4 regions of the Rahnella sp. BIGb0236 genome follow, and region 1 is predicted to be linked to each of the others. Evidence: predicted binding sites of a transcription regulator. Region 1 holds the regulator's gene; each other region holds the start of a gene.
What was found. Region 1 encodes CRP, which controls carbon source genes, mostly activating them, when cyclic AMP is high. Its sites were predicted from a motif close to ATGTGANNNNNNTCACAT; they were not measured.
Positions count from the first base shown of each region.

Region 2: a site for CRP is predicted at 2,116-2,133, ahead of garD (galactarate dehydratase). Genes of this name have one in related genera too.
Region 3: a site for CRP is predicted at 2,508-2,525, ahead of EDF78_RS17385 (2-hydroxycarboxylate transporter family protein). Genes of this name have one in related genera too.
Region 4: a site for CRP is predicted at 2,032-2,049, ahead of msrB (peptide-methionine (R)-S-oxide reductase MsrB). Genes of this name have one in related genera too.

Region 1 covers NZ_SOAO01000004.1:365,131-369,859, forward strand. Annotated here, with positions in the region: gene EDF78_RS11315 (YccS/YhfK family putative transporter) at 1-1,434, opposite strand, end outside; gene crp (cAMP-activated global transcriptional regulator CRP) at 1,496-2,128, opposite strand; gene EDF78_RS11325 (OsmC family protein) at 2,492-2,899, shown strand; gene EDF78_RS11330 (LysR substrate-binding domain-containing protein) at 2,901-3,812, opposite strand; gene EDF78_RS11335 (MFS transporter) at 4,006-4,729, shown strand, end outside.
Region 2 covers NZ_SOAO01000006.1:84,719-89,447, forward strand. Annotated here, with positions in the region: gene garL (2-dehydro-3-deoxyglucarate aldolase) at 1-376, opposite strand, end outside; gene EDF78_RS13950 (MFS transporter) at 440-1,786, opposite strand; gene garD (galactarate dehydratase) at 2,337-3,908, shown strand; gene exbD (TonB system transport protein ExbD) at 3,980-4,414, opposite strand; gene exbB (tol-pal system-associated acyl-CoA thioesterase) at 4,424-4,729, opposite strand, start outside.
Region 3 covers NZ_SOAO01000009.1:22,794-27,522, forward strand. Annotated here, with positions in the region: gene EDF78_RS17375 (response regulator) at 1-632, opposite strand, end outside; gene EDF78_RS17380 (sensor histidine kinase) at 625-2,277, opposite strand; gene EDF78_RS17385 (2-hydroxycarboxylate transporter family protein) at 2,597-3,952, shown strand; gene EDF78_RS17390 (NlpC/P60 family protein) at 4,147-4,707, shown strand.
Region 4 covers NZ_SOAO01000007.1:197,571-202,299, reverse strand. Annotated here, with positions in the region: gene pncA (bifunctional nicotinamidase/pyrazinamidase) at 1-360, shown strand, start outside; gene EDF78_RS15950 (LysE family translocator) at 430-1,032, opposite strand; gene EDF78_RS15945 (DUF1315 family protein) at 1,127-1,399, opposite strand; gene msrB (peptide-methionine (R)-S-oxide reductase MsrB) at 1,495-1,908, opposite strand; gene gapA (glyceraldehyde-3-phosphate dehydrogenase) at 2,258-3,256, shown strand; gene EDF78_RS15930 (D-hexose-6-phosphate mutarotase) at 3,423-4,292, shown strand; gene EDF78_RS15925 (aldo/keto reductase) at 4,365-4,729, opposite strand, start outside.

The sequences.
Region 1 (4,729 bases):
CAGCAATTGCAGGGTATAAACCGCCGTCACCGTCATACCGACCATCGCCAGCCCGTAGTTTTTACGCAACACCGTATACGACAACAAGGTGATCAGCAGCATGCATAACAGCGTGGTGCCTTCCGGCAGCTCCAGTTTTAACAATCCTGAGGCAATCAGTAATCCGGCCAGCGTGCCCAGCGCACGGTGCTGGATCCGCACGCGCGTGGCGTTATAGCCGTTCTGACTGACCAGCATGATGGTCAGCAAAATCCAGTACGGTTTGGGCAGATTGAAAAACAGACCGAGGCTGCTGCCAATCGCCAGAATAATGCCCAGACGGGCGGCGTTACGCAGGGCGACGGATTTGAACGAGAGATAACTTTTCAGCGCGGGCCAGAAGGGCAGACGCGGCTGCGTGTTCATCAGGTCACGTTTGTACAACGGGCGCTGTGTGCGTAACAGACGGGCAATGCGGCTGAAATGGTAATAACAAAACTGACCGACCGGATTGTCCGGCGTGCGCGCGGCGATTTTCTCCAGCGCCGCCAGTTCATTCGCCATCGTAAAACGCCCGGATAACCGGTGATAAAGAATGTCGTCGGCGATCACCCGCAGCCGCGCAGAAATCACCTGCGCGTTGCGGCGGATCACCGCCTCGGCATGGCTTTCTTCCACCAGCCTTTGCACTTCTTCCGGCTGATGCAGGCTGACGGTGATGTGCTCCTGCAAATCGAGCGCGACCTGAAAACGCTGAAACAGCCGCTTATGGTGATGATGATGCCCGTGCTGCGGCAGCATGTGCAGTTGCTGGTAGAGCAGGGCAATCAGGTCGATGACTTTCTGCTGGCGCGCCAGTAAGGGCGGCAGGGCGGTTTCGGGATCGGTGTGTTGGGTCAGCAGGCTGTATTTGGCTTCGAAATAATCCGCCAGTTGCAGATAAAGCTGGCTGAGGGTTTCGCGCATCGGCTGTTCTTTGGAGATACGAAACCATAACCAGTTAAACAATCCGTACCAGGCGGTGCCGGCGGCAAATAACACCGGTGCCTGCCACATCGGCCGGATCCCGGCCATGCTCAGCGTGAAGATGGTGGCGACCAGCGCACCGGGCAACAGACGCGCATGCAGCGGGCTGATTTCGCCGGTGACGCCGAGCAACAGGGCCAGAGACAGCATGATCAGCGGCAGGGGAATGTGCCAGTTTTCCAGCATCAGTTGCAGCAGAATGCTGCTCACAGCAAAGAGTGAACCGCCGATCATCAGGCGTTTAAAAAAGCGTTTGTGCGGGGTATCCAGACCGGCGACGTTACAACAGGCCGGACAGAGTGAAAAAAGCAGACCCATTTGCAGGTTGCCGAACAGCCAGCAAATGCCGACAGGCAGGCACAACACCAGCGTCTGGCGCAGCGCGTAATTTATTTCAGGATGGTAAAACAGTCTTCGCCATAGCGTCATGGGTAAAGCTTAGCCCATAAAAAAGGCGCGACAGTGTTCTGCCGCGCCGATTTTTGAGGGATTAACGTGTGCCGTAAACGACAATCGTTTTACCGTGTGCGGAGATCAGGCTCTGATCTTCCAGCATTTTGAGAATACGTCCGACTGTTTCACGTGAACAACCGACGATTTGGCCGATTTCCTGACGGGTGATCTTGATTTGCATCCCGTCCGGATGGGTCATTGCATCAGGCTGTTTAGCCAGATTAAGCAAGGTTTGAGCGATACGGCCTGTTACGTCGAGGAAGGCAAGGTTGCCGACTTTCTCTGACGTCACTTGCAGACGGTTAGCCATCTGCGCGGAAAGACGCATCAGAATATCCGGGTTTACCTGAATCAGCTGGCGGAATTTTTTATACGAAATTTCAGCCACTTCGCAGGCAGTTTTAGCACGTACCCAGGCACTGCGTTCCTGACCTTCTTCGAAGAGTCCCAGCTCGCCGATGAAGTCACCTTGGTTCAGGTAGGACAGTATCATCTCTTTGCCTTCTTCATCTTTAATCAGGACGGCAACCGACCCTTTCACGATGTAGTACAGCGTTTCGGCTTTTTCACCCTGGTGAATCAGCGTACTTTTAGACGGATACTTATGTATATGACAGTGAGACAGGAACCATTCAAGAGTCGGGTCTGTTTGTGGCTTGCCGAGAACCATTTGCTATTATCCTCTGTTGTTATCGCTGCCCAAAATCACAGGGCTCAGAGTTCCCTGTACGGCACTTCAACGTAAAAAGCGCCCTTTCAGCATATAACTCCCCAGAAATGCTGCAAGCGGGTGTCGGAGTGCAACAGCCTGTTTATTGCTGTTATCACCGTGGGTTCTGTTCTTAAACCGCGAAAACCGTCACCGCAATTCACTGGAAAGTATGTTTCGGCTTTGTTTGTAGCACAGGTTTGTGATGCTGTCTTCTGTTGTCTCGCTTCAGCATGATGGCGATCGGGTTACGTTGCCAGATTTTAGGTGAAAGGGTACTCTGAGAGCGGATATCGACAAGTTTATTCACCGGGAGAATAGTTCATGCACGCACGTGTTAAATGGGTTGAAGGGCTGACATTTTTAGGTGAGTCAGCGTCAGGGCATCAGATTTCAATGGATGGCAACGCGGGCGATAAAGCCCCCAGCCCGATGGAAATGCTGCTGATGTCTGCGGGCGGTTGCAGCGCGATCGATGTGGTGTCAATTTTGCAAAAAGGTCGCAACGACGTGCGCGATTGTGAAGTGAAACTGACCTCGCAGCGCCGCGAAGAAGCACCGCGTTTATTCACGCACATCAATCTGCATTTCATCGTCACCGGTAAAGATCTCACCGATAAGATTGTCGAGCGTGCGGTCAGCCTGTCTGCCGAAAAGTACTGCTCCGTGTCCCTGATGCTGGGTAAAGCGGCCACCATCACCCACAGCTTTGAAGTGATCAGCGTCGAATAAGTTACGACCAGTCATGCGCGTGGCACTGGCTGCGCAATAAATCCAAAAATCGCCGCGCGGCAAACGTCAGCGGCGATTTTTGCGAGTAAAGCACACAGTATTCTGCCTGCGGCAGGGTATCGATATTGAGCACACTCAACCTTTCTTCCAGCCCAAACGGCGCTTTCATCGCCCGCGCCACAATGGTCAGATAATCAGACTGCAACACCATATTTAGCCCGCACACCACCGAATCTGTATGCACCGGCATTTCCGCTGCCGGCTGATGAAATCCTCCCATCGATATCCTGATTTGCTGGTAATACCCCATATCCGTTTCGGGCAACAGCCAGCGCGCATCCTGTAATTCCGCCAGAGTTGTGGCGTCTGCCAGCGGATGTCCACGCCGGGCGATAACGCAGAAAGGGGCGCTGAACAGCGGCTCACGCACCAGATCTTCCAGCGGAAATCCCGGTCCGGCGGTGCCGACCGCGAAATCCAGTTTCCCTTCGCGCAGTGCAGGTAACAACGTGGAAAGTTGCCCCTCTTTGATCAGCAGTTTGGACTGCGGAAACTGCGTCTTAAATTCTCCTGCCAGTCCGGGAAAAACCGTCAGCGCCAGCAGCGATGAAAATCCAATGGCGACGGAGCCCTGCGAATATTGTTCGATCTGGCGAATTTCATCGGCGGCGCGCTCAAGTTCTTCGAGGATAAATTGCATACGCTGCGCAAATGCACGCCCCGTTTCGGTCAGCGTCATCCCCTGATTACCACGCACAATCAACTGCGTATCGAGCGTTTGTTCCAGTTCACGCAATGTTCTGCTGACCGCCGGTTGTGACTGATTCAACGCCCGCGCCGCGCCGCGAATACTGCCGCTGCGGATAACCTGCTGGAAAACCTTCAGTTGCTGTAATTTCGGCAAATAGCGCATCACGATCCCTATCAGTAAAAAGCATCACCCGCCCAAAAATTGCATCTTATGGTCAGGCTGTAAAGCTGATAGCGTCAGGATTGAGAAAAATAATATGTTGTTATTCAGTTGATTACGTGACGCATGTCGCATTTTACGATTCATCCGGCAGTGAGAAAATCTGACGTGGTGATAACAAAAAGGGATATCCGCTATGAAAAGTCGTTCCCTGATGATCTTCCTGCTATTTGTCGGTTACGCCGTGGTGTATATCGATAAAACAGTGATGGGCTTTGCGCTGCTGCCCATCGAGCGCGAATTTAATCTGCAACCTGAACAGCTGGGGTATATCACCGGCATTTTCTTCCTGGCCTATTCGCTGTTTCAGATCCCCGCGGGCTGGCTGAATGACCGGTTCGGCTACAAAAAAGTGCTCGGCATGTCGCTGTTCTTGCTGGGCGGCTTCGCGCTGTGTTTCGGAACGCTGGGCCTCAGCCTGGGATTACTGGTCACGTTCCGGTTTCTCTCCGGCGTCGGCCATTCCGGCTATCCTGCGTCCTGCGCCAAAGCGGTAGTGTCTAATTTCGCAGTTGAGAAGCGAACCTTTGCGCAGTCGATTTTGCTGTCTTCCGCCGGACTGGCGATGACTGCCGGACCGCTGATTGCGGTTTACAGCCTGGATCATCTTGGCTGGCGCGGATCGTTCTCCATTCTCGGATTGCTGGCTTTTGCCATCGCCGTAACGATTGTGATTTTTGTGCCCAATCCGCCGGAAGCGCAAGCCCGTACCGGCGCGAAAACCGGTTATCGGGACTTACTGAAAAACCCGATTGTCCTGCTGCTGTTTGTCTCAATTTTCTGCATCAACATTCCGTCTTACGGCCTGATGGCGTGGTTGCCGAAATATCTGGTCCAGCAGCGCGGTATGTCACTCGACG
Region 2 (4,729 bases), on a different contig from region 1:
AAACGGAGACACCACGGATGCCTGCTGGCGGATAGCGCGTTGATGCCACGGCCAGTTCAGCCTGTTGCTGCGTTTCGACAAACGGGATCAGGAAATTGTAGAAACCGATATCCAGCAGGCGCTTAATCACCACCGGATCATTGAACTGCGGACGAACGACCGGCGCACTGCGGCTGCCTTTCAGCGCCATCAGTTGCGGCACAAACGTCGTGACATCATTCGGCGCATGTTCGCCATCGAGCAGCAGCCAGTCAAAACCCGCCACGCCCAGCACTTCAGTGGTAATCGGGCTGCACAATGCTGACCAGCAACCAATCAGGGTTTTCCCTTGCAACAAATCCTGGCGAAAACGGTTGGGAATCATTTGATTACTCATATCTGATATCTGACCTCATTAAAGGGGGCAGAGCCGGAAGCCCGGAATGCCCCGCATCACAATTTACTGTTTCTTAAGTTCCAGACGTTTGATATCGCCGACCACCAGCAGATAGCAAAGCATCGCCATCAGTGCTGAACAGCCCACAAAAATTAATGCCATGTTGAATGAATGCAGGCCTTTCACCATGTAGCCGATCACCAGTGGCGTGACGATAGAAGCCACGTTGCCGAATACGTTGAAAATGCCGCCGCACAGGCCGATGACTTCTTTCGGCGCGGTATCGGCAATCACCGGCCAGCCCAGCGCCCCGAAGCCTTTACCGAAGAACGCCAGCGCCATCAGGGTCACCACCAGGGCGTTGTTGTCGGTGTAGTTACACAAGATGATGCTGGTGGCTAACAACATGCCCAGCACGATAGGAATTTTACGTGCCACGGTCAGCGAGTAACCGCGTCGGATCAGGTAATCTGAGAACACGCCGCCCAGTACGCCACCGGCAAAACCACACAGTGCCGGGATAGCCGCAATCATCCCGACTTTAAGAATAGACATGCCTTTTTCCTGAACCAGATAAATCGGGAACCAGGTCAGGAAGAACCACGTAATACTGTTGATGAAATACTGCCCGAAGAAGATCCCCAGCATCATGCGGCTGCTCAACATCTGGCGAACGTAACTCCATTTCGGGCCACTTTTCGCCGTGTCCGTTTTCTTGTGGTCGATATCAACCACCGCGCCGCCGTCTTTCAGGAATTCCAGTTCGCTTTTGGAGATATTCGGATGCTCCGGCGGGTTATGGATGAATTTGATCCACACCAGCGTCAGCACAAAGCCAATCACGCCCATGACGATAAAGACATGTTCCCAGCCCCAGGCGTAGGTCAGCCAGCCGAGCAACGGTGAGAACAGCGCCAGCGAGAAATACTGCGCGGAGTTAAATATTGCCGAAGCCGTGCCGCGCTCCGTGGTCGGAAACCAGGCCGCCACGATACGGGCGTTGGCCGGGAAAGAAGGCGCTTCAGAGAAGCCGAGCATAAAGCGCAGCATAAACAGCGTCAAAGCGCCGTATGCCAGCGGGAACCAGCCGACAAAGCCCTGTAACAGGGTGAACAGCGACCAGAAGAACAGACTGTAGGTGTACACTTTTTTGGAACCAAACCGGTCCAGTAACCAGCCGCCGGGCAGCTGCATAATCAGATAAGCCCAGCCGAACGCGGCAAAAATTTGTCCCATGTCGGCAGCATCCAGGCCCAGCTCACGCGCGACCTCGGTACCAGCGATAGAAAGCGTTGCACGGTCGGCGTAATTCACCGCCGTGATGAGAAAGATAATCAGCAAAATATAGTAACGGATATGGGTCCGCACCTTACTTTGCGCGATTGCCCGTGACTCGGATTGAATGTTCATGGTGACCCTCATTGTCATAATACGAAACTTTTTCAGGGAACTTACCGCTGGCGAAATAACGTTGTTTTATTCACCTGTGGTTATTCACCGTTCAGTTCCTTTATACGAAGCAGGCAATTAACACTCTGTTTATGATTGCCTGAAATTTACCTGTATTACTTTTAACGTCACCTTCAGAGGGCCAATACAGTATAAAAAAGAGGTCCCGAAATAACACTGTGCATTCGCCCAAGAATCGTCCCACGGATGATGACTATTCTTTTGCATCCACACATCGCTGTGGGAGGAGAATCACAGATTGTGCGGTGGCGATAACCGCGCAAATCAAAGGGTGATTTGCATCACATTTATTCTGTCACCTGCCACACAGAATGACGTTCATCAGGCAAAAAGCTGGTCAGTTGCACAATGAGGTTCCCGGAAGACTGCCTTATAATGGACGCCATACCCTGTATCACCAGAGCATGTTTGACAAGAGCATTATTGAGCGTCAACTTCAGAGAATTAACCGGAATTTTTTCCGGGATGTTTAATAAACGCGGAGACAGTTATGTCACGTAATAAAGATAAAGAACACGCCACCGAAGCTCTTTTTATTAAAGTGCATGAAAGCGATAACGTGGCCATTATTGTGAATGACAACGGCTTAAAAGCCGGCACCCGATTTGCCAATGGTCTGGAATTAATTGAGCATATTCCGCAAGGCCATAAAGTCGCTTTAGATCCAATTGCCAAAGGCGGCGATATTATTCGTTATGGTGAAGTGATTGGTTATGCCGTAAGGGATATCGCGCAGGGCGGCTGGATTGACGAATCGCTGGTGGAATTACCGGTTGCGCCTGAGCTGAACAGCCTGCCGCTGGCGACCCGCGTACCGCCAGAATTACCCCCGCTGGAAGGTTATACCTTCGAAGGTTACCGCAATGCCGACGGCAGCGTTGGCACTAAAAATCTGCTGGGGATCACCACCAGCGTGCACTGTGTGGCAGGCGTGGTGGATTACGTGGTGAAAATCATTGAACGTGATTTACTGCCCAAATTCCCCAATGTCGATGGCGTCGTGGCGCTGAATCACCTGTACGGCTGCGGTGTGGCGATTAACGCCCCGGCGGCGATCGTGCCGATCCGCACCATCCACAATCTGGCGCTGAACCCGAACTTTGGCGGCGAGGTGATGGTGGTCGGCCTGGGTTGTGAGAAATTACAACCGGAGCGCCTGCTGGAAGGCACGCCGGATGTGCAGGCGATTTCGCTCGATGACACGCACATTGTGCGTTTGCAGGATGAGCAGCATGTCGGCTTCCAGTCGATGGTGGACGATATCCTGACCGTCGCACAATTCCATCTTGAGCGCCTGAACCGTCGCCAGCGCGAAACCTGCCCGGCTTCCGATCTGGTGGTCGGTACGCAGTGTGGCGGCAGCGATGCCTTCTCCGGCGTCACGGCCAATCCGGCAGTCGGTTATGCCTCTGATTTGCTGGTGCGCTGCGGTGCCACCGTGATGTTCTCTGAAGTGACGGAAGTCCGCGATGCCATCCATCTGCTGACCCCGCGCGCCGCGGATGTCGAAGTGGGCAAACGTCTGCTGGAAGAAATGGCCTGGTACGATGATTATCTGTCGATGGGACAAACCGACCGCAGCGCCAATCCGTCGCCGGGCAACAAAAAAGGCGGTCTGGCTAACGTGGTTGAAAAGGCACTGGGTTCGATTGCCAAATCCGGCACCAGCGCGATTTCCGAAGTGTTGTCTCCGGGCCAGCGCCCGACGAAAAAAGGGCTGATTTACGCCGCCACGCCTGCCAGCGATTTTGTCTGCGGAACCCAGCAACTGGCTTCCGGGATCACCGTGCAGGTATTCACCACCGGTCGCGGCACGCCGTACGGCCTGCTGGCAGTACCGGTGATTAAAATGGCGACCCGCACCACGCTGGCAAACCGCTGGCACGATCTGATGGACATCAACGCCGGGACGATTGCAACCGGGGATGCGACCATCGAGGATGTGGGCTGGGAGTTGTTCCACTTCATTCTGGACATCGCCAGCGGCCGCAAGAAAACCTGGTCAGACACATGGGGCATCCACAATGCGCTGGCGGTATTTAACCCGGCACCGGTGACCTGAGTGACCGTTTTACCGATAAACGAAAGGCCAGCATTGCTGGCCTTTTTGGTATTTCGGATTTGAGCGAGAACTTACTGCGCCGCAGCGGCACCGGTTTGTTCTGCACCAACCAGCCCGACTTTCAGGTAACCGGCTTTCCGCAGGTTATCCATCACGCTCATCAGCGTTTCGTAGTCGACACTCTTATCCGCGCGGAAGAAAATCGTACTCTGTTTATTGCCCTGAGTACGCTGATCCAGCATGGCGGTCAGGTTGCTGCTGTTGACCGGCGTATCGCCGAGGAACAGTTGCTTGTCCGCTTTCACCGACAGGAAGATCGGTTTCTCCGGACGCGGCTGCTGTTTCGCCGTCGAAGCCGGTAAATCCACCCGCACATCCACAGTAGCCAGCGGTGCCGCCACCATGAAGATGATCAGCAACACCAGCATGACGTCGATAAAAGGCGTGACGTTGATGTCATGCATTTCACCGCTTTCGTCGATATCGTCGTTTAACCGAATAGCCATAATCTGTTCTTACCCTACGCGTAACTGACCTGTCTGACCGCGTGGCGCATCGCCTTCGCTGGCAGCCAGATCCAAATCACGGCCCTGTAACAGGATAATCTGCGCCGCCACATCGCCTACCTGATGACGGTAAGAAGTAATGGTACGGGCGAAAATGTTGTAGATCACCACCGCAGGGATGGCTGCCACCAGACCTACTGCCGTCGCCAGCAAGGCTTCGGCGATACCCGGTGCCACAACCGCCAGGTTAGTGGTTTGTGTCTGGGCGATACCGATGAAGCTGTTCATGATGCCCCACACCGTACCGAACAGACC
Region 3 (4,729 bases), on a different contig from region 1:
GCGATAAAGCCAATTTCCACGCAATATTCCAGATACCGGCGGCCGGTGGTTTTGCTGATCCCCACTTCTTCCACCACCTGTTCCACGGACCAGCTGACGTCAGGTTTTGCGGTGAAAGCGCGCTGAACCAGTTCCAGCGTATTCGGCTCGATGCCTTTGGCGGAAGGGGCTGACGGCGTATCAGTGGCGGGCAGATTAAACAGTTTATCCAGCGCCCGCTGATCGACCACTTTGACACTGCGCAGGGTTTGCACCAGTTGCATAAAGCGTTCGAGCGAACTGCGCAGACGATGGAATGACACCGGCTTGATGATGTAATCGAACGCGCCGCTGCGCATAGCCTGACTGCAGGTTTGCATATCACTGGCCGCCGTAATAAAAATCACCGAGCAATCGAAGCTCTTCAGTAACGGGCTGTCGATCAGATCCACGCCCTGACCGTCCGGCAAATAGTTATCCAGTAAAATCAGTCGCGGCTGATGCAACCGCAGCAGGGAACGCGTCTGCTCCAGCGTGGCGGCGATGCCCACCACGCGCAGATTGAAATTTTGCTCGATAAAATCCCGGTGCAGACCGGCCAGATGCGGCTCATCTTCCACAATCACGACATCGAGTGCGCTGCTGTTATTCATGTTTCATTCCTGTTGACGCATCCGCCGGATACGGGATAAAGACGGAAAATATCGTACCTTGCGGCGTATTGTCTGAGATTTCGATGCTGCCACCGGCCTGACGGACGTAACCCGCCACCAGATACAGACCGATACCATGTTCCGCGCCGGTGGCCTGATGGTCGTCTGACGGCTTGGTGGTGACGCCCTGTTCGAACAACCGCGGCTTCAGGGCGTCATCCACGCCGCTGCCCTGATCCGCCACTTCTATCAGCAGTTCGTTATTGCGGTCTGAAATATACAGTTCCACCGGAGAAGAGGGCGTCAGGGCATTGAGTGTGGCGTCCGTGGCGTTATCGAGCAGATTACCGATCACCGACATCAGCTCGGTTTCGCTGATGGCCGCCGGAATGCGGATCAACTGACAGGCGGGATCGAAACGCAGCTCCACGCCTTTTTCCCGCGCACTGACGTATTTCCCCAGCAACAGGCCACACAGCGCCGGTGAGGTAAAACGGGCGGAGACGAAATCCAGTACCGCCTGCGCGCCTTCGGACTGCGCCTGAATGTAATGCATGGCGTCGTCGTAACGCTGCATTTGCAGCAAACCGGCCAGCGTGGCGGTCCAGTTCAGTTGCTCGTGACGCATGATGCGCAGATTATCCGCGTAGCGTTTCACCTGACTTAGCTGGCTGCTCAGGGTATTGATGTCGTTTTTATCGCGGAAACTGAATACCCAGCCGCTTTCCGCGCCGGGTTCCAGCTCAATCGGCACGCGGTTGACGATCACCTGCCGCTGATTGAGCACGGTAATCTGATCATGCTGGCTGTTGTTGTCACTGATGCCACTTTGAGTAAAGAACGCGGGTGGCGTGTGCAGCACTTCCGCCAGGGGTTTACCCAGCAGTTCGTTTTCGGGCTGGCGGATATCAAGTAACTCGCGCGCGGCCCGGTTAATCAAAATCAGCTGCTTTCCGGCATCAATCGCGAATACGCCTTCATACATGGCTTCCAGTAAGGCTTTTTGCTGGCGCACCAGCAGGGCGATAGCTTTTGGCTCCAGCCAGAACATCTGTTTTTTGACGTTGCGGGTAAATATCCACGAAAAAATAAACAGCAGTAATAACAGCAGCAAGCCGTATAACCCGGCCTGCGCCAGACGGTGACCATTAATATTGTCGATATAAGAGGTGAGGTAACCGACGGAAACAATCCCGATCACCCGGTTATTGTCATCCAGGATCGGCGCCTTACTGCGTAATGACACCCCGATACCGCCCTGCCGCACGGAAATAATGGTTTTACCGGCCAGCACTTGCGCGTTATCACCGCCAATCATCGGCAGATCGATGCGCTCCGGCGATTCTGAATGATAAAGATGCAGCTCGCGGGTATCGCCGATCACGATATAACTGGCATCGCTTTTATCGCGTAAGGGCTGGATAAGTTTCGCGATGCCGGGAATATCACGCGCCTGCACTTTCTGCGCCAGCCCCGGCATCAGCGCGATCTCACTGGCCTGAACGCGGGCGCGTTGCCCGAGATCGTGATGCAACTGACGGTCGATGATGTGAAACAAAATAGCGCCCAGCAGCACCAGCAACAGGCAGGAAAATACCACCAGAGACAAAAAGAGTTTTACCTGAAAAGGTAATCTGAATTTCATACGACCTGCTGCAACACGAATCAAAGACACACATTGAATAAGCGTATCACGGCGAAATGAGGGCGGTAATCGGACAAAGACAGAGTTGTGAACAGGCAATAAAAATAACGATGAATTCTCACAGTAATAACAGGGTTAATAGCGGCTTTTACTACTAATCTGATAATCCTTATAAAACAAGGTGCATTAACTCCATAAACACCATAACAACCTTTATCCCTGCGGTTTTAATTTGAACAACCTCACATCCGGCTGACCGGCTGTTTTCTTATGCTCAGACCATCAATAAGAAAAGTATTTATAAGAAAGAGGCCATGTCATGAGCACAACCGACGATTCCTACATCGCAGTGAAAGAAACAAAAACCTCCGGCATTTCGCTCAGGCAAAAGTGGTGGCACATTCTCGATCATTACAAAATCGGGATTATTCCGCTGCCTTTCTTCCTGCTGGCGGGCGTGCTGATCCTGCTCGACTGCCTGAACGGTAAGTTGCCAAGCGACATCGTGGTGATGGTCGCCACGCTGGCCTTCTTTGGCTTTGCCTGTGGCGAGTTCGGCAAGCGCCTGCCGGTGGTCGGAAAGCTCGGCGCGGCAGCCATCTGCGCCACCTTTATCCCTTCAGCGATGGTGCATTACGGCCTGCTGCCGGATGTGGTGGTGGATTCCACAGTCAAATTCTATAAATCCACCAACATTCTCTACCTCTATATCTGCTGCATTATTGTCGGCAGCATCATGAGCATGAACCGTCAGGTGCTGATCCAGGGGTTTATGCGGATTTTCATCCCGATGCTGTGCGGCGAAGTGGTCGGCATGATTGCCGGAATGGCGATGGGCACTGTTTTAGGTTTACCGCCGATGCAGACCTTCTTCTTCCTGATCCTGCCGATCATGGCGGGCGGTGTGGGTGAAGGCGCGATCCCGCTGTCGATGGGCTACGCGACGATTTTGCATATGGAGCAGGGCGTGGCGCTCGGACGCATTCTGCCGATCGTGATGCTAGGTGGTCTGACGGCCATCGTGCTGGCGGGCGTCCTGAATCAGCTCGGAAAACGTTTCCCGCATCTGACCGGTGAAGGTCAGCTGATGCCGTCGGATAAAGGGCAGTCGGGCAGCGGCACGGACGAGTTTGACGGGAATCCGGGCGTCAATGCGCTGGCCTGCGGCGCACTGCTGGCGATCCTGTTGTATATGGTCGGTATGCTCGGTCAGAAATGGATCGGTCTGCCTGCGCCGGTCGGCATGTTGTTTGCGGCGGTGCTGGTCAAACTGGCTAACGGCATTTCGCCGACCATTCAGCATGGTTCGATGGCGGTGTATAAATTTTTCCGCACTGCCGTGACCTATCCGGTGCTGTTCGCGGTGGGCGTGGCGATCACGCCGTGGCAGGAACTGATCAACGCTTTTACCCTGCAGAATCTGCTGGTGATTGTCACCACCGTACTGGCGCTGGTCGGTACCGGTTTTTACGTCGGTAAGAAGATCGGCATGCATCCCATCGATGTGGCGATTGTCTCCTGCTGTCAGAGCGGGCAGGGCGGCACGGGCGACGTGGCGATCCTGACCTCCGGCAACCGCATGACCCTGATGCCATTCGCGCAAATCGCCACCCGCATTGGCGGCGCGATCAATGTCGCGGTCGGATTATTTGTCCTCGCCAGGTTCTTCGCATAACACCTTTCTCCACCCCTTCAGCGAAGGGGTTGGTTTTCCTGAGGAAAAATGCCGAGTCCAATTTTGGACTCGATTTGACCTGATTATTTATTGTTCGCTGGTTATTATTTGCGCACTCAGCGACGAGTCACCCGCCCCGTGAGCAGGTTCCCACGTAAGGAAAAAGCTTTATTTTTTGATGAAAGAATCTACGCATGTTCCGTATTAAATCGCTTGTTTCTGCCTTACTGCTTCTTATTCCAGGTTTATTTAGCGCCAGTACCTTTGCCTTTGATATGCCAAAAGAATTTGAGTCTATGGACACCTACAAATTTTTCCATAGCGAACTTTTTGATGGAAAAGGTTCTACCGTGACTGCGGTCAATACGGGCAATTCACAAAATATTAAAAGCGCCCTGCTGGCGGAATATCCGCGCTGGAAGGGGACCCATTACCGCTGGGGTGGCACCACCCACAAAGGCGTGGACTGCTCGTCGCTGATGCAGCATCTGTTTAATGATTCCCTGCAAACCCATCTGCCGAGAACCACCTTTCAGCAAATAAAAAACGGCAAAAGGGTGAGTAAAAATAACCTGGAACCGGGAGATTTAGTTTTTTTCAAAACGTCGCCGGGCGATCGTCATGTCGGCGTGTATGTCGGGGACAATCAGTTTATTCATGCGTCGAAAATTCAGGGCGTTACGATTTCGTCACTGGATAATCAATACTGGATCGATCATTACGAAACGGCACGACGTCTGGCACTGATCAGCTAAAAAAAGGGCGGATCCCTGAGAG
Region 4 (4,729 bases), on a different contig from region 1:
CCGGGCGCAGAATTTCACCCGGCGCTGAAACTGCCGCTGGTAGATTTTGTGGTGCAGAAAGGCACCAATCCGGACATCGACAGCTACAGCGCCTTTTACGACAACGGCCACCGCGCCGCCACCGTGCTGAATGACTGGCTGAAAGCCGCGCAGATCACACATTTGTACGTGATGGGGCTGGCGACGGATTACTGCGTAAAATTCACTGTGCTTGACGCCCTGGAACTGGGTTATCAGGTGACGTTGCTGACCGATGGCTGTCGGGGTGTGAACTTACAGCCGGAAGACAGCGCACAAGCGGTTGAAGCGATGCGGGTTGCAGGTGTGAAGGTGAGTACGTCCGGGGCGGTGACGGCGTGAATTTTGTCGTCCTGCTAAAGAAATAGCAGGACGACAAAGAGCAGCAAAATCTTTAACCAGCCCACCACTTCAATGCAGAAAACTACTCAACGCAAAAACAACCAGCATTCCCCCGCCCGCAACGTTCACTGTCTTTTTCAGGGTCAGGGTGTTCATCTTGCTGGCAGAGAAAACAAGCGTCTGACTGAGGGTGATAAGCCACACAGACATCACTGCAATGTGCACACTCGCCAGAATCATATAATGCCCGATCTCTCCCTGACTGCCCGCAAATTGCGACACCACAGTCAGGTAAAACAGGATGGCTTTCGGGTTGAGTACATTCGCGATCCAGGCCTCTTTCAACGTCACCGCGCCGCCGCTGCCGTCAAACACCATTGCACGTGCGCTGAGGCCACTGCGGATAAGCTGGATGCCGAGCCAAAGCAGATAAACCATGCCGGCTATTTTCAGCATATTGAAAAGCGTCGGTGAAGCCACAAGCAATGACGTGATGCCAAGCCCGATAAGGATGGCATGGGTGTATATTCCGAGAGCCGTGCCGGTGAGCGTCTTTAGAAGCCCTTTCCGTCCACCTGACAGTGCACTGTTCATGGCAAGCGTGAAACTCGCACCGGGGGAAAGCGCAACGGGAAGTAATGCGGGGATGAAGCCGGTTAAATTGATGTCCATAGGCTGATAAGAATTTAGGGTAAATTCCTTTTTAAGTGGATTAACATCAATTTTAAAGGCGCGGCTCAGCGCCCTTTTTTTGCACCTGTGGGGTTCACTCAGGTTTGAGTTTGATCAGCGTGTCCTGCGCAAACTGCTGTTTCAGTTCCTGCTTACTTTTGGTGACGATTTGTCCGTCGGTGCCGATGCTCATATGCTGGGCATCAACGTTGTGACGCGACTGATACAGCATCACGGCCTGCAGGCTGTGCTCTTTTTGTTCCGGCGTCAGCGCGACACCGTCCGGCCATTTACCGAGTTCGACAGCCTGCGCGAGACGTGCGTAGATTTCCGGCGTCATTACATCAATAAGTTGATTAATTTCCATCTGAGCACCTTGTGTTCATCACTATTATTCAAGCGGTTTTGAATAATAGCTGAATCGATTTTGTCGGTTAGATTACAACATCATTTTCTGGCGGCTTAACCGGTGGTTTTCCCGCCATTCTGACCGTCGGTGAAACTCATCGAGGCCGAGTTTACACAGTAACGTTCGCCCGTCGGTTTCGGGCCATCGGGGAAAACATGCCCTAAATGCGCGTTACAGCTGGCACAGCGAACCTCGACACGCGCCATATTATGCGACTTATCAGTAAGATATTTAATCGCATCAGGGTTCACGGGCTGATAAAAACTTGGCCAGCCACAGCCGGAATCGTATTTGGTATCGGAGTAGAACAGCGCCGAGTCACACACCACGCAATGATAAAGCCCTTCACGGCGGTTGTGCAGCAACTTTCCAGAGTACGGAGGCTCTGTTCCGTGTTCCTGCGTGACATAACGTTGTATTTCAGTGAGTTGCTCAAGTGTAGAGGAAGATTTGGCTTCAATGCTCATGATTCTCGTTCTCTGACGAATATAAAAATCAACTAAAATAACAGTTTATAATAACAAAAAATTAACAACAGGTCTGTCTGTTTTGTCCTAAACTGTATGGCATCGGCGTTACCCTGCTCCAACTTGTGATGGCGATCACACTCCTGCTCTTCCGGTACTTTATATTCAGTTTTTCGCCCCCATGTGGTTGTGAGCCGATTAAAAAAACGGAACGTGCAATAAGCGAGCAACAGTAGGTCGTCGCTTTGACTTACAGCAATAATTGACACGATTCCGCTTGACGCTCAGCAAGGTTTTTGTAATTTTACAACCAACCTTTTATTCACTAAAAAAATAGCTGGTGGAATATATGACTATCAAAGTAGGTATCAACGGTTTTGGCCGTATCGGTCGCATTGTTTTCCGTGCTGCTCAAGAACGTTCTGACATCGAGATCGTAGCAATCAACGATCTGTTAGACGCGGACTACATGGCATACATGCTGAAGTACGACTCAACTCATGGTCGTTTCAACGGTACTGTTGAAGTTAAAGACGGTCACCTGGTTGTTAACGGCAAAACCATCCGTGTTACCGCTGAGCGTGACCCAGCTAACCTGAAATGGAACGAAGTTAACGTTGACGTTGTGGCTGAAGCGACTGGTCTGTTCCTGGATGATGCGACTGCTCGTAAGCACATCACTGCAGGCGCTAAGAAAGTTGTTCTGACTGGTCCTTCTAAAGACAACACGCCAATGTTCGTTATGGGTGTTAACCATAAAGAATACGCAGGTCAGGAAATCGTTTCTAATGCATCTTGCACCACTAACTGCCTGGCACCACTGGCTAAAGTGATCAACGACAACTTCGGTATCGTTGAAGCGCTGATGACCACTGTTCATGCAACTACCGCAACTCAGAAAACTGTTGATGGCCCGTCTCACAAAGACTGGCGCGGCGGCCGCGGCGCATCCCAGAACATCATCCCTTCTTCTACCGGTGCTGCTAAAGCAGTAGGTAAAGTTATCCCGGCTCTGAACGGTAAACTGACCGGTATGGCGTTCCGCGTTCCTACCCCTAACGTTTCTGTTGTTGACCTGACTGCACGTCTGGAAAAACCAGCTTCTTACAAAGAAATCTGCGCAGTGATCAAAGCAGCTTCTGAAGCAGGCGACCTGAAAGGCGTTCTGGGTTACACCGAAGACGACGTAGTTTCTACCGATTTCAACGGCGAAAAACTGACTTCCGTATTTGATGCGAAAGCAGGTATCGCGCTGAACGACAACTTTGTGAAACTGGTTTCCTGGTACGACAACGAAACTGGCTACTCAAACAAAGTATTGGATCTGATCGCTCACGTTTCCAAATAATTGGTTATGTGAATGAACTGATTGAAGGGCGACGCAAGTCGCCCTTTTGCTTTCTGTCGGATGCACTTTTTTATCAGCACATGAGTGCGATCAAACAGACAGGTTTGGTTCATGTGTAGTCTTGGTTGTAAATCGTAATTGTTTAACCCTGACAGGACTTTAGATAATGACAGAACAACTCTTTTCTCTTCCGGTCGTAAACCAAATCTCTACCTCCGTCAGCCAGCGTCAGATTGACGAACTGCCGGTGCTCGTTGTCACCCATCCGAAAGTTCGTGCCGCAATTGCCCTGCAAGGCGCGCACCTGTTGTTATGGCAGCCTGAAGGTGAAGAACCTGTGCTGTGGATGAGCAGCGCCAGTGCGTTCAAAGAAGGCGTCGCGATCCGTGGTGGCATTCCAATTTGCTGGCCGTGGTTCGGTCCGGCGGGTCAGCCTTCACATGGTTTCGCCCGTAATCTTCCATGGGAACTGACTGACCATAAAGAAAATGACGAAGGCGTCGTTCTTACCTTAACGCTGAAAAGCTCACCTGAAACACTGGCTCTCTGGCCACATGAGTTCACGCTGAGCGCACGTTTTTCACTGGGGGAAACCTGCCATATTGAGCTGGAATCTACCGGTGATTTCGAAGCCAACAGCGCCCTTCACACTTATTTCAACATTGGCGATATCGCGGATGTCAGCATTAAAGGTCTGGGCAACAACTTTATCGATAAAGTCGATGGCGCAAAAGCCAAGCAGGAAACGGGTGATCTGACCTTCACCGGCCAAACTGACCGCATTTACACCCAGCCGCAGGCCACCAGCGAAATCGTTGACCCGGTACTGAAACGTACGCTGGTTGTCGCACATGAAAACAATTCTGACGTGGTTGCGTGGAACCCGGGTTCTGCCCTGTCAGTCAGCATGGCGGATATGCCGGACGACGGTTACAAAACCATGGTCTGCGTTGAAACGGCACAAGTTTCCCACAAACATGTGTCTACCCATGCAGCACCTGCACGTCTGGCGGTGACTTTCTCCCTCCGTAAGTAGTTTGCAGCGCGCATGACAAAGGGGCCGGAAGGCCCCTTTTTGTCGTCTGATGGCGGGTAGGAAGCGGAGACTTCAGACCATATCCAGCGGCGTTTTATGGCGTGGCGCCGGGAACGCGGCATCAATGCGTGCAATTTCATCTGCCGTCAGGCTGAGCGTCAGCGCCGCCGCATTATCTTTTACATGCCGGGGCTGTACCGCTTTGGGAATGGCGATCACGTTACCGGAGCGTATTACCCAGGCCAGCGCAATCTGTGAACTGCTGACACCGCGTGCCTGGGCGATATCAAGCATCACCGGTGCGGTCAGCACGTCGTGGCGTAACTTACCTGCCTGTGCGAGAGGACAATACGCCATCACCGGTACGCTGTGCTCTTCACACCACGGCAGCAGGTCGAATTCGATCCCACGGGCCGCTGCGTGATACAACACCTGGT